2 regions of the Streptomyces sp. NPDC001717 genome follow, and region 2 is predicted to be linked to the other one. Evidence: riboswitches for the same ligand, from Rfam matches in the RefSeq annotation. Region 2 holds a riboswitch; the other holds the start of a gene.
What was found. Region 2 has a riboswitch for guanidine ahead of ACFYZL_RS27115 (Ohr family peroxiredoxin). Riboswitches for the same ligand answer to the same signal wherever they lie in the genome.
Positions count from the first base shown of each region.

Region 1: it holds a riboswitch for guanidine, as region 2 does, so the genes downstream of both, ACFYZL_RS14025 (multidrug efflux SMR transporter) here and ACFYZL_RS27115 (Ohr family peroxiredoxin) in region 2, are expected to answer to the same signal.

Region 1 covers NZ_JBIAUK010000006.1:221,715-228,295, forward strand. The annotation lists gene ACFYZL_RS14020 (transglycosylase domain-containing protein) at 1-2,306, shown strand, start outside; gene ACFYZL_RS14025 (multidrug efflux SMR transporter) at 2,316-2,636, opposite strand; guanidine-III (ykkC-III) riboswitch at 2,675-2,747, opposite strand; gene ACFYZL_RS14030 (GroES family chaperonin) at 2,799-3,140, opposite strand; gene ACFYZL_RS14035 (DUF3618 domain-containing protein) at 3,184-3,504, opposite strand; gene bcp (thioredoxin-dependent thiol peroxidase) at 3,627-4,094, shown strand; gene ACFYZL_RS14045 (HNH endonuclease signature motif containing protein) at 4,243-5,259, shown strand; tRNA gene ACFYZL_RS14050 (tRNA-Leu) at 5,303-5,386, shown strand; gene rdgB (RdgB/HAM1 family non-canonical purine NTP pyrophosphatase) at 5,450-6,064, opposite strand; gene ACFYZL_RS14060 (hypothetical protein) at 6,107-6,505, opposite strand.
Region 2 covers NZ_JBIAUK010000020.1:66,754-73,334, reverse strand. The annotation lists gene ACFYZL_RS27135 (PucR family transcriptional regulator) at 1-285, opposite strand, end outside; gene ACFYZL_RS27130 (lipase family protein) at 524-1,813, shown strand; gene ACFYZL_RS27125 (ADP-ribosyltransferase domain-containing protein) at 1,881-4,250, opposite strand; gene ACFYZL_RS27120 (hypothetical protein) at 4,357-4,803, opposite strand; gene ACFYZL_RS27115 (Ohr family peroxiredoxin) at 4,796-5,245, opposite strand; guanidine-III (ykkC-III) riboswitch at 5,322-5,381, opposite strand; gene ACFYZL_RS27110 (AraC family transcriptional regulator ligand-binding domain-containing protein) at 5,437-6,459, opposite strand.

The DNA of each region.
Region 1 (6,581 bases), on a different contig from region 2:
GCCGCCGACGCACCGGTTGGCGACGCCTCGTCCCCACCTGGCGCATGGTCCTGGGCGGCGTGCTCGTCCTCGCCCTGCTGCTCGGCGGCGCCCTCGTCGCCGGCTACCTGCTGGTCCACATCCCGCCGGCCAACTCCGCCGCCACCGCCCAGTCCAACGTGTACCTCTACTCCGACGGCTCCCAGCTCGCCCGGGACGGCGAGGTCAACCGCGTCAACGTCCCGCTCTCCCAGATCCCCCGCACCGTCCAGGAAGCCGTACTCGCCGCCGAGGACCGGGACTTCTACTCCGAGCGGGCGGTGGACCCCAAGGCGATGCTCCGCGCCGCCTGGAACACGGCCACCGGCAAGGGCACCCAATCCGGCTCCACCATCACCCAGCAGTACGTCAAGAACTACTACCTGGGCCAGGAACAGACCATCAAACGCAAGGTCAAGGAGTTCTTCATCGCGATCAAACTCGGTCGCGAGAAGTCGAAGGACTACATCCTGGAGGGCTACCTCAACACCAGCTACTTCGGCCGCAACGCCTACGGCATCCAGGCCGCCGCCCAGGCCTACTACGGCAAGGACGTCGGCAAACTCAGCACCGCCGAGGGCGCGTACCTCGCCACCCTCCTCAACTCCCCCAGCGCCTTCGACGTCGTCTCCCACCCCCAGAGCCGCGACCGCGCCCTCGCCCGCTGGAACTACGTACTCGACGGCATGGTCAAGAAGGACTGGATGCCGGCCGCCGAACGCGCCGCCACCCGCTTCCCCGAACCGGGCAAGGTCCGCCCCGCCGCCGGACTCTCCGGGCAGCGCGGCTACCTCGTCGAAGCCATCAAGGACTACATCACCGACAACAAGATCCTCGACGAGAAGACCCTCGCCGAGGGCGGCTACCGCATCACCACCACCATCGACAAGCGCCGCCAGAACGCCTTCGTGGACGCCGTCGACACCCAGGTCATCAGCAAGCTCGAACCGGAAACCCGCAAGGCCGACCGCTACGTGCGCGCCGGAGGCGTCTCCATCGACCCCGCCAACGGCAAGGTCGTCGCGATGTACGGGGGCATCGACTACACCAAGCAGTTCGTGAACAACGCGACCCGCCACGACTACCAGGTCGCCTCCACCTTCAAGCCGTTCGTCTTCGCGGCCGCCGTCGAGAACGACTCCCGCACCCAGGACGGCCGCCGCATCACCCCGTACACGATCTACAACGGCGACAACAAGCGCCGCGTCGTCGGCAGCCGCGTCCCCTACGCCCCCGAGAACGAGGGCCAGATCTCCTACGGGAACATCACCGTCAACACCGCCACCGACCTCTCCGTCAACACCGTCTTCGCCCAGATGGTCGTCGACGTCGGCACCGTGAAGGTCAAGAAGACCACCGTCGACCTGGGCATCCCCGAGGACACCCCGAACTTCGTCCTGGGCCCGGCCATGGCTCTCGGCACCCTCCAGGCCAGCGTCCTCGACATGACCCAGGCGTACGCGACCCTCGCGGACCACGGCCGGCGCACCCCGTACACCTTCCTGGAGAAGATCACCAAGGAGGACGACACCATCGGCCTCCCCGAGCGCCCCCGCACCCAGGCCGTCAGCCGCGAGTCCGCCGACACCACCACGTCCATGCTGGTCAGCGTCGTCGACAACGGCACCGGCACCGCGGCCCTCGCCGCCGGCCACCCGGCCGCCGGCAAGACCGGCACCGCCGAACTGGACCGCTCGGCCTGGTTCGCCGCCTACACCCCGAACCTGGTCACGGTGGTCGCGATGATGGGCCAGGACCCCGACACCGGAACCCTCGAATCCCTGTACGGCGCCCTCGGAGAACCCCGTATCGGCGGAGGCGGCTACCCGGCCCGCATCTGGGCCGCCTACACGAAGACGGCCCTGGAGGGCACCGAGCCCGAGGACTTCGACCTCGAACTCCAGCCGGGCGCGGTCCCGCCCCCGCCCTCGCCCAGCTTCGAGCCGACCACCCCGGAGGAAACCCCCGAGGAGCCCTTCCCGAGCCGCCCCGGCCGCCCGAACCGCCCCACGCCCCCGAACGGCACGAACGGCCAGAACCAGGGCGGGCAGAACAACGGCGGCCAGAACCAGGGAGGCCAGAACAACGGCGGTCAGAACAACGGCGGGCAGGACAACGGGGGCCAGACCCAGGGCGGCCAGACGCAAGGCGGCCAGAACAACGGCGGCACCAGCACGGGCACCCAGGGCGGCGCCACACAGGGCACCAACGCCGGCACGGACGCGGGAACGGGGGCGGGGGCGGGGGCGGCGGCCCGCCGCCCCCCGCCGTCCGCGTTCCTGGAGTAACCGGCCCCTCTAGTGCCCGGAGGTGGCCTTCAGCCCCACCACGGCCACCAGCAGCAGACTGATGAAGAAGATCCGCGCGGCGGTGACGGGCTCACCCAGCACCGCCATGCCGAGCACGGCCGCACCGGCGGCACCGATGCCCACCCACACCCCGTACGCGGTACCGATGGGCAGGGTCTTCGCGGCGTACGACAGCAGCACCATGCTGGCGACGATCCCGGCACCCGTGAACACACTGGGCCACAGCCGGGTGAAACCTTCGGTGAACTTCATGCCGATCGACCAGCCCACCTCGAGCAGACCGGCGACGAGAAGAAGAACCCATGCCATGACGGCACCTCCGGGACGACGAGAAATCGAGCGGTACGGGTGCGTCGTCTTGTCCTTGACCCGGTACGGCGCGTCTCGTCGGGGTTCTCCTCCACCGTAGCAAAGGGACACGAAAGGGGCCGGTGATCCCGATCACCGGCCCCTTTTTCCGCTCTTGAAGATCTACAGGTACAGCCCGGTGGAGTCCGTCGACCCCTCCAGCCGCTCCGCGGCCACCGCGTGCAGGTCCCGCTCGCGCATCAGTACGTACGTCGCTCCCCGCACCTCGACCTCGGCCCGGTCCTCCGGGTCGTACAGCACCCGGTCGCCCGGCTCGACGGACCGTACGTTCTGCCCGACCGCGACCACCTCGGCCCAGGCCAGCCGCTTGCCGACCGCGGCCGTCGCCGGAATCAGGATCCCGCCGCCGGAGCGGCGCTCGCCCTCCGGCAGGTCGGACTTCACGAGCACGCGGTCGTGGAGCATGCGGATGGGCAGCTTGTCGTGGGTGGTGTTCTCGCTCACGCCTCGAACTTACCTGCCCGCGCCCGACCTGTACTGCGGAGGGTCATCCCCGCTTGCGGCGCGCCGACACCACGATCAGCCCGATCAGACCCGCGGCGACCAGCGCGACCGGCACGATCCGGTCGACGCGCGGAGCGCCGTTCTCGTCGCGCAGCCCGGCCTGCACGTCGCTCACGCACCGGTTCACGGCGGCGAAGGCCCGCCCGGCCGTGTGGTCGACGGTCGAGGCGACCCTGGCCTTCGCGTCCCCGATGATCGTGCTCGGGTGCATCCGCACACCGATCTCGTCGAGCGTCTCGGCGAGCTGCTCGCGGCGGCGGACGATGTCCGCCTCGATCTGTGCGGGGGTCCTGGCTTCCGGCACCGCGCTGCCTCCGTCGTCGTTTCGTCGTCGTGTCCCGCATGGGGCGTAGTGCCCCATGGACTCATCGTCAGCTTAGTCTCGTTGCACAACGATGCTGGTGCCCTCCCGAGGAGACTCTTGACATGAGCGAGCGACTGCAGCCGGGCGACACCGCCCCGGCCTTCACCCTGCCCGACGCGGACGGCAACGAGGTCTCGCTCGCCGACCACAAGGGCCGCAAGGTGATCGTGTACTTCTACCCGGCGGCCCTGACCCCGGGCTGCACGAAGCAGGCCTGCGACTTCACCGACAACCTGGACGTCCTGGCCACGGCCGGCTACGACGTGATCGGCGTGTCCCCGGACAAGCCGGAGAAGCTGGCGAAGTTCCGGGAGCAGGAACACCTGAAGGTCACGCTGGTCGGCGACCCGGAAAAGGCCGTGCTGGAGGCCTACGGCGCGTTCGGGGAGAAGAAGCTGTACGGCAAGACGGTGACGGGCGTCATCCGCTCGACGGTGGTCGTGGACGAGGAGGGCAAGGTGGAACACGCCTTCTACAACGTCAAGGCCACGGGCCACGTAGCCAAGATCATCAAGGACCTGGGCATCTGACCCCCCAGCCTCCACCGGCCCGGCCCGCACCCCCCTCGGGGTGCGGGCCGCCGCGCTTATCGGACGAAATTCCGCGTGACCGTCCGACTATCGGTTCGTTACTCCATACGAGGGTCGCGCGCGCGGCCGAATGCGATGGGGGCGGATCATGATCGACCCGTACGACCGGGGCACGCCGGCCATGGCGGTCGCCGCAGCGACGGGGTGGGCCGACCTGATGCGGCGGCTCGGCCTCAAGGAGAGCGGCGGCAGGCGCCGCGTACTGCAGGACAAGGTCGCTTCACATGGGATCGACTGCAGTCATTTCAAGAAGCACAGTCCGTGGCACAAGTACTCGGACGCAGCCATAGCCGTCGCTGCGACATCCTCGACCACCCTGCGCGAGGTGGCCCTCAAGCTCGACGCAACGCCGGCCACAGGCACGCTGTCGCACCTTGCCCGCCGGATCACGGCGGCAGGCATCGACATCAGCCACTTCCCCGGCATGCGCCGGACCGGCATGGAAACACCGTTCACCACAGAAGAACTCGCCCTTGCGGCGGCCTCGGCCACCAGCATCCGCAGCACGGCCCGCGCCCTGGGCATGCCGGACGACGGCCGCTCACGCGCCGCGCTCGGGAGGATGCTGCGCGAGCGCGGCATCAACACCGCCCACTTCCGGAACTCGCGAATGACCATCCCCGAGGAAGCCGTGCGCGCAGCGATCCCGGCAGCGACGAGCCATGCCGACCTCATGCGCGCCCTCGACCTCCCCGTCAACGACGTGAACCACCGTCGCCTCCGGCGGCGCATCGCTCAGCTCGGACTCGATGTCAGCCACTTCAAGCGGCGCACATGGGCGACCACGAACACCGCCCCCTCCCGGACCGGTGTGGCCGACACTCTCGTCAAACTTCCCGAAGGAGCACCCCGAACCAACCGCACCCGACTGCATCGCGCGCTGCAGGAGATCGGCATCCCATACGCATGCGGAAGCTGCGGTAACACCGGGGAATGGTTGGGGCGCCCGATCACGCTCCAGATCGACCACATCAACGGCGACTGGCGCGACAACCGCCGGGAGAACCTCCGCTACCTGTGCCCCAACTGTCACTCCCTGACGGACACGTGGTGCCGGAATCGTCGCCCCAAGCCTGCCGCCCACCCCCGCGGCCCCGTAGACTGAAGCCAACCCAGTCGGGCGCAATGTCCGAATTGGGCCAGATGTCGCGGTTGTGGTGGAATTGGCAGTCACGTTTGGTTTAGGTCCAAATGGGTTAATACCCGTGGGGGTTCGAGTCCCCCCAACCGCACCTCACACCGAAGGCCCCGTACGCAGATCTTGCGTACGGGGCCTTCGGCGCATTGGCGGGGTGTCAGCCCAACAGCGCCCGCACGAACGGCACCAGCGCCCTGAACGCCTGCCCCCGGTGGGAGATCGCGTTCTTCTCCTCCGCCGTCAGCTCCGCGCACGTCCGCGACTCGCCCAGCGGCTGGAGGATCGGGTCGTAGCCGAAGCCGCCCGTGCCGGCCGGGGTGTGGCGGAGGGTGCCCAGGAGGCGGCCTTCGACCACGCGTTCCGTGCCGTCCGGGAGGGCGAGGGCCGCCGCGCAGGCGAAGTGGGCGCCGCGGTGTTCGTCGGCGATGTCGCCGAGCTGGGCGAGGAGGAGGTCGAGGTTGGCCTTGTCGTCGCCGTGCCGGCCCGCCCAGCGGGCGGAGAGGATGCCCGGAGCGCCGTTCAGGACGTCCACGCACAGGCCGGAGTCGTCGGCGATCGCCGGGAGGCCGGTGGCCTGGGCCAGGGCGTGGGCCTTGAGGAGGGCGTTCTCGGCGAAGGTGATGCCGGTTTCCTTGACGTCCGGGATCTCCGGGTACGCGTCCGCGCCGACCAGCTCGTGCGGCAGGCCGGCGTCGGACAGGATGGCGTGCAGTTCGGTGACCTTGCCCGCGTTGCGGGTGGCCAGGATCAGGCGCGAAGGCGTGGAGGTCATGCCCGCCATTATTCCGGGCGGCCCGTGGCGCCTTCCTCGGCGTCAGCCCGGGGTGCAGACCTTCGAGAGTTCGGAGGCCGCGTCGGCGACCGGCGTGATGTCCGGGGTCGCGTTGCCCTGCTCGATGGCGGTGCGGACGTTCTTGACGGCCGTGTTCATCGAGTTGATGGCCTTGCTCAGGTCGGCGTTGTCCGTCTGGTCGCCGATCTTCTTCAGGTTCGTCTCGATCTGGTTCAGCGCGTTCTGGGCGTCCTGCGGGCTGTTGCCCGCGTTGGAGACGGCCTGCTGGAGGTCGTTCGCGCCGTCCGTGATGGCGACCGCGGTGTTCGCGCAGTCCATCGCCGTGGAGATCGCGTCACAGGAGGTGAGGGCGGGGATGGTGAGGGCTGCTGCCAGCGTCACGGCGGCTATGCGGTGCTTGCGGAGCTTGCGGAGCTTCATTGTTTCCGGTCCCCCCAGGGGTGTGGATACGTGGACGGGCGCCCGGCTTCGACACCGTGCGCCCGTACCCTGCCAG
Region 2 (6,581 bases):
GGCGCGCCGGGCCGACGACTCGCTGATCCTCGCCAGCTCGGACTCCTCCGGCAGCTCGCCGCCGCGCAGCACCCGGATGAAGGCCCGGATGCCCCTGTCCACTTCCTTGGTGATCTCGCCGCGGAGCTGTTCCGACGGCAGCGCTCCGTAGGCGGGCAGCTGCTCGACGAGCCGGGCCATCACGGTGGGGGCGAGCGTCGGGGCGGCGGCCAGGAGCCGCTTGTGGACCGGTACGCCGCCGAACTGCGGCCCCTCGTCGCCTCCCACGGCTTTGGGTGCGGTCACAATCCACCTCGCGAATCTCTGTGGTGCGACCCGGAGACACGGCCCCCAAACGCCACCATTCTGTTTTCCGGGACGTTACTTACTAGTTGGTAACACGCCCGCCCGGTGGACCGCCAGCCGCGATCGGAGCCCGACCGCAACCTCCACCGGATCCCCACGCCCCCACCCGCAGCGGAGGACCGCCGTGCTCGCGACCAGAAACGCTGTTCGTCTCCTGGCCACCGCCCTCGTCACCGCGATGGCCGTCACCGCCGCCCCCGCGGCCACGGCCGCCGAGGTCACGTCGTCGAGCGCCACCGCCGGCGACTCGTTCTACAGGTACACCGGCAGCGAACCCCTCGCCTCGCTCGCGCCGGGCACCGTGCTGAAGACGCGGACGCTCCAGTACCACCTCGTGGGCCTTCCCACGCCGGTCAAGGCGATCCAGCTGCTCTACCGCACGACCGACGCGCAGGGCCGTCCGTCCGCCAACGTGACCACCGTGGTGCGCAGTCTGACGGGCGACGGCGGCAAGGCGGTGTCCTACCAATCGTTCTACGATTCGCTCGACCCGGAGCACGGCCCCTCCCGGGCCATCGCGGGCGACGTCAGCCTGGGCGGCGCCATCGCGAACGCCGAGTCCCTCTTCCTCGCTCCGCTGCTCCTCCAGGGCTACAACCTCGTCATCCCCGACACCGAGGGACAGACCGCGAACTTCGCGGCCGGCCCGGAGTACGCGACCAACACGCTGGACTCGATCCGCGCCGCGACCAGGTCCGCGGAGACCGGCATGAACCAGGACACCCGGTTCGGGCTGATGGGGTACTCGGGCGGCGCCATCGCGACCAACTGGGCGGCCGCCCTCGCACCGACCTACGCGCCCGAGGTCAACGCGAAGCTCGTGGGATTCGCCGAGGGCGGTCTGCTCGTGGACCCGGCGCACAACCTCAAGTACGTGGACGGTTCCCTCGTGTGGACGGGCGTCATCCCCATGGCGCTCATCGGCGTCTCCCGCTCGTACGGCATCGACCTGAAGCCCTACCTGAACGACTACGGGGTGGGGGTCTACGAGAAGCTGGAGCGCGGCTCGATCGTCGACGCACTGGGCCACTACCCCGGGCTGACCTGGAAGAAGATGGCGAAGTCGCAGTACGCCGACCCGAATTCGGTACCGGCTTTCGTCGACGCGGTGAACAGGATCAACCTCGGCTCGGCGCCCACCCCGTCCGTCCCGGGATTCATCGCCCAGGGCAACGGGGGAGTCTTGGAGGGGACCTTTGGCAACCGTCCGGGCATCGGTACCGGTGACGGCGTCATGGTCGCCGGAGACGTCCGGACACTCGCCCGGCAGTACTGCTCCACCGGCAACGGAGCCATCGAGTACCAGCAGTTCGACCTGCTCAGCCACGTCGGCGTGCCCGTCGTCTGGGCGCCCCTCGCGATGGGCTGGATGAACGACCGGTTCGCGGGCAGGACCGCCCCGTCCGACTGCGGCCGCATCCCCGCGGGCAACTCCCTGGCGCCGGAGAAGCAGGTGCCCGCGTCCTGATGCCGCGCGCGACCCCGGGGCCCCGCCGCCGCGTCCGATGCGGCGGCGGGGCTCCGGGCGGGCGGGGTCAGGACACCATGGAGGCGTCGGCCACCTCGGTCAGCCTGACCGTGCACAGACCGCCGCGCTCGCTCTTCACGTCCGTCACCTTGAGCTGCGTGCCCGGCGCGAGGATGTACTCCTCCTCCCCGGTGAAGGCGGAGAAGTTCCGGATCCCGACCGCCTGGGAGGGCGTCACCTCGAAGAGGGTCCGCTTGCCCCGGCTGCCCAGGAAGGACCGGGCCACCTTCAGCTCGGAGGTGCAGGAGGAGACGCCCCACCAGGTCACCGTGCGGCCCACCGGGTACTGCGACCGCAGGTCCAGCGACACACCGCGCCACAGCGGCTGCGTGTGGGCGGGCAGCCCCGACATCGCCGAGAACAGCAGCCGCAGGTACGGCAGGTAGGGCGTGACCCTGGTGCGGTCCGGGGAGCGCAGCACGGCGTTGATCTCCCGGTAGAAGGCGGACTCGCAGGTGTAGAGGTAGAGCGCGGCGATCGCGTCGGCGGACAGGCCGACGGTCGTCTCGTCCGCCCTCCGCTTGCCGAAGTCCCGTGACCGGTCGATGTGTCCGGCGATCCCGGACAGCGCCTCGGCCACCGGGGCGACGGCGTCCTGGAAGTCCATCAGCGGGGTGTCGAACACCCCGGTGATCGCGGGGAGGACCAGGCCCTCGTCCTTGACGCTGGTGAGTCGCTCCAGGTAGAGCTGGTGCAGGTTCATGGTCGACTCGATGAAGGCGCCCATGCGTGCCGCGACACCCCCGTCCCCGCCGCCCGTGGAGGCAGCCGCCTCGTTCCACCCCTTGCTCGGGAGCCAGTCGATCCCGTCGACGCCCAGCGAGGTGAGGGCCTCGTTGACCATCGCGAAGTGGTCGCCCTCGCAGAAGATGTCGCCCTGCGCCGCCGGGTTCGCGTGGTCGATGTGCCGGACCTCGACGTCCGGGTACTTCTCCTGGAGCCGCAGGACCACCTTCTTCAGGCTGCGGGCGTGCGCTCCCCACCACGCGAACACGACCCCGCGGTCCTCCTCGTCGGCCTCCTGCTTGGCCTTGAGGATCTCCTCGACGATCCGTTCGGCCACGGGCCGCCAGAACGCCGTGTGCTGGTCGGCGCCCATCGCACCGTCGCCGCTGGCGGTCAGCGAGGCGTTCAGCAGCAGCACGCCCTGGGTCAGCATCGCCTGGAACCACTCGGGCGGCTGGACCGTCTCGCGCTCCTTCAGCAGCGCGCGCACGTCGGCGATGGGCGTCTTCTTGGCGATGCCGTACTTCCACATCGCCGCCGCCTTGATGATGCAGCGGATGCTGACGACCCGGCCGAACTGGCTGTCCTTCCAGTCGTTGAAGGTGTTGTCGAACATGGCGATGCCGGTCGCGCTCTCCGGGCGCGGGTACGGGTTCTGACCGAAGACGACGACCTTCCACTTGTGCGGCGGGTTGGGCTTCAGCGCCTGGAAGGTCAGTTCGCGGACCGGGACGACCTCGGGGCTGCGGCCCTTCCCGATGAACCGGGCCGCGTCCGGCCGCGCCTCGATGACGGGCTTCAGGAGCGGGAGCCAGGGCTCACCGCCCCCGTCGAAGAGTTCGGCGAGGGCCAGTGGGTCGTCGGTGACGGGTTGGGCCGGGTCCTGGGCCTGTGCGGGTGCCGGTGCGACCGCCGGTTCGGGTGTCGCTTCCGGTGCCGGTGCCGGTGCCGGTGCCGGTGCCGGTGCCGGGGCCGTGGCCGCCGGGGCCGCGGTCTGCGGCGGCACGATCCGCACCCGCTGCTCGACCGGGGCGTCCTCGATGCCGTCCAGCTGCGCGGTGATCGTGGCGCGCAACTCGTCGTCGTCTTCGAACCAGTGGTCGTGGAAGAGCGTGTAGCCGGTCCACATCAGGTTCGCGCACACCCTGGCCGGAACCCGGCCGGTCTGCGCGCCCATCCCGACCAGCGCCACGGAGCGGATGCTGCCCGGCTGCTCGCGGTTCTGCCGGTGCACGGCCTGGAACGCGGCGGCGCACGCCAGGGCCACGTTCAGCGTGGCACTCACGTTCTGCGAGGACCGCACCATCGTCGGCGTCGAGATCAGGTACCGGGGGACGGTCGCCCCCGACGGGACGCAGACCGCGCTGCCCACCGGGAGGGTGCCCGCGAACCGGTCGCGGATCGCGCGCTGCACCCGCAGCTGGATGCCGGATCCGAGGTGCCGCTTGATGACCGCGTCGACCCCGCCGTCCATCCGGCCACGGGAGTTCGTCGGCGTGACCCAGGCGTCGACGTCCTCGTCGAGGATCGAGCCCCGGCGGATCTCGATGCCGGGGGTGTCCGCGAACGCCGCCCGCCACGCCTCCACCACACGCTCGTTGACGTCTGTCAGTACAACCCTGAGCACGGGCTGGAGACTGCTCTCGGTCATCGTCCACTCCTGTCGGAAACGGCTTCGGCAACAACTCGAACCTAGCCGCCACCACTGACAACGCCGCTCCGGCAGGGGGACGATGACCTGCCGTCATGACTCCGCGTCACAGCCGCCAGTACGTACCCGCACGGGAATCGACGTGCACCACGTGCCGGCCGACGCGCACCACGTGATGGTCCCCACCGGACCAGGAACCGGCGGCCCCGTCGGCGCCGGGCAGCGGGGTCCAGACCTCCAGGAAGGTGCTGCCGTCGGGGTTGGTGCCCCGCTCGACGAGGTTCGCGCCCTCCCGCCGGAAGGTCCCGGCGTCCTCGCCGGGCTCGCCCGTCAGGTGGCGGAAGTGCACCTGTGAACCGTCGAAGGAGGTCGTACCGGCGAAGCCCCGGCTGTCGGCGTAGTACGGGCCCGCCTGCAGCCACACCACCTCGCGGTCCTCCAGGAGGGGCCCGCCGTCGCGGCTGATGCCGCGGCGCAGCCAGGCGCCGTGCTCGGGCACCGGGATGCCGGGCCCGCCCGCGAACCGGTCCGTCGGCTGCCGGCGCTCAGCCACGGTCGGCGTCGGGGTCGTCCACGGCCAGGAGGGTCAGCGGTACGTTGCCGCGCACCGCCTGCGAGTACGGGCAGACCGCGTCCGCACGGTGCAGCAGGGGCTGGAGGTCCGCCGCCCGCCACCCCGGGAGGCTGACGGTGAGGGCCACCGCGAGGCCGTAGCCCGCGGGGGTGTCCGTGGTGCCGAGCTGTACTTCGCAGGCCACGCGCGCGGCGGAGGCGTCCGCCCCGAACTCGGCGGCGACCTCCGCGAGCGCGGAGGTGAAGCAGGCCGCGAAACCGGCCGCGAACAGCTGCTCCGGGTTGGTGGTGCCGGGCACCTTCTTGCGCGGCGGGGCCAGGCGGACGTCCAGACGCCCGTCGTCCGTGCGGACGGAGCCGGTGCGGCCCCCGTCGGCGTGCGCGGTCGTCCGGTACAGGCTGCGGGTGAGTGGCACGGTCATGGCGTACGGCCCATCTTGCTCGACGAGGACGCTGCCGCGGGCGCGGACAGCGGTCGGCGCCGCTGCTGCGGCACCTCGCGCGTCGTCGTGCGTAACCGGGTACGGCGCATCTCGTCCGGGGCCTCGCAAGGCCGCCGGACAAGTTAGCAACGCAGGCGGCCGTCCGGGGAGCCGCCGGGCGGTGACCTTCCTCACCCGTGGGCGGCCCCGCCGTGATCCCGGGGCGAGAGGCGGGGCCCGCGGCTGCGGTACGCCCCGGGAGGCATGCCCTCCCACCGGGTGAAGGCACGGACCAGGGCCGTCGCACCGCTCAGGCCGACGAGGGGCGCGATCCGGTCCAGCGGCAGGGCCGTGGTCTCCAGCAGCCGGCGGGCCCGGCCGTGGCGGGCCGTGTCGAGGAGCGTGCGCCACGACGTGCCCTCCGCCTGAAGGGCCCTGCGCAGGGTGCGGACGCCGAGGCCGAGCTCCTTGGCGGCGCCCGCCGGGCCCGCGTCCCCGAGCGCGGCGTACTCCAGCCACTGCCGCAGCCGTTCGGCCACGGCCGGGGGCGCGGACAACTGGTGCAGGAGCCGGTCGGCGTAGGCCCGGTGCAGGGCGTTGAGGGCCGGGTCGTGGAGCGGTCGGCGCCGGTCGAGGTCCTCGTGGGCGACCGTGATCACGTTCTCCGGGGCGTCGAACACGACCGGACAGCCGAGGACGCGGGCGTACGGCTCCGCCGAGCCCGCACGCGGGTGTGCGAACGACACGGACAGCGGCGCCCAGCCGTCGCCGGCGATCCAGCGACCCGCCCGCACCATGCTGCTGACGACCGCCTCGACCTGCTGGGGGTGCATGGCCGCCGGGTCGACGGTCGGCCGGTAGCGGACCCGGCCGGCATCCCCCCGGCGGTCCACGCTCACCCTGCCCGCCTGGCTCACCAGCGGGTGGTAGCGCTCCGCCGCCAGCGCGGCCTCCGCGAGGCTGGCGCTCGTGAGGACGAGGTGGCCCAGGATGTGCAGGCCCGTGGGCCGGATGCGGTCGCCCACGAGGAGCCCGGTGTGCGGGCCGGCCCCCCGGGCGCCGAGGACCTCGTCCCACAGGACGCGCATCTCGGCGTACCGCAGCCGGTCCGCGGGCAGGGCCCGGTAACCGGAACCGCCGGTCCCCTCCGCCGCGGCGCTCAGTACGGCGAGGGCGTAGCACGAGGTGACGGTGGGAGGCTCGGTGAGGGACACGGCCGCCAGTCAATGCCGGAGCACGGGCCGCGTCAACACCGTCTCCTCTCAACGCGGTCGGCCGTCGGCGGGACGGCCTGCGCCGGGGTGGCCCGCGGCGGGGTGGCCCGCGGCGGGGTGGC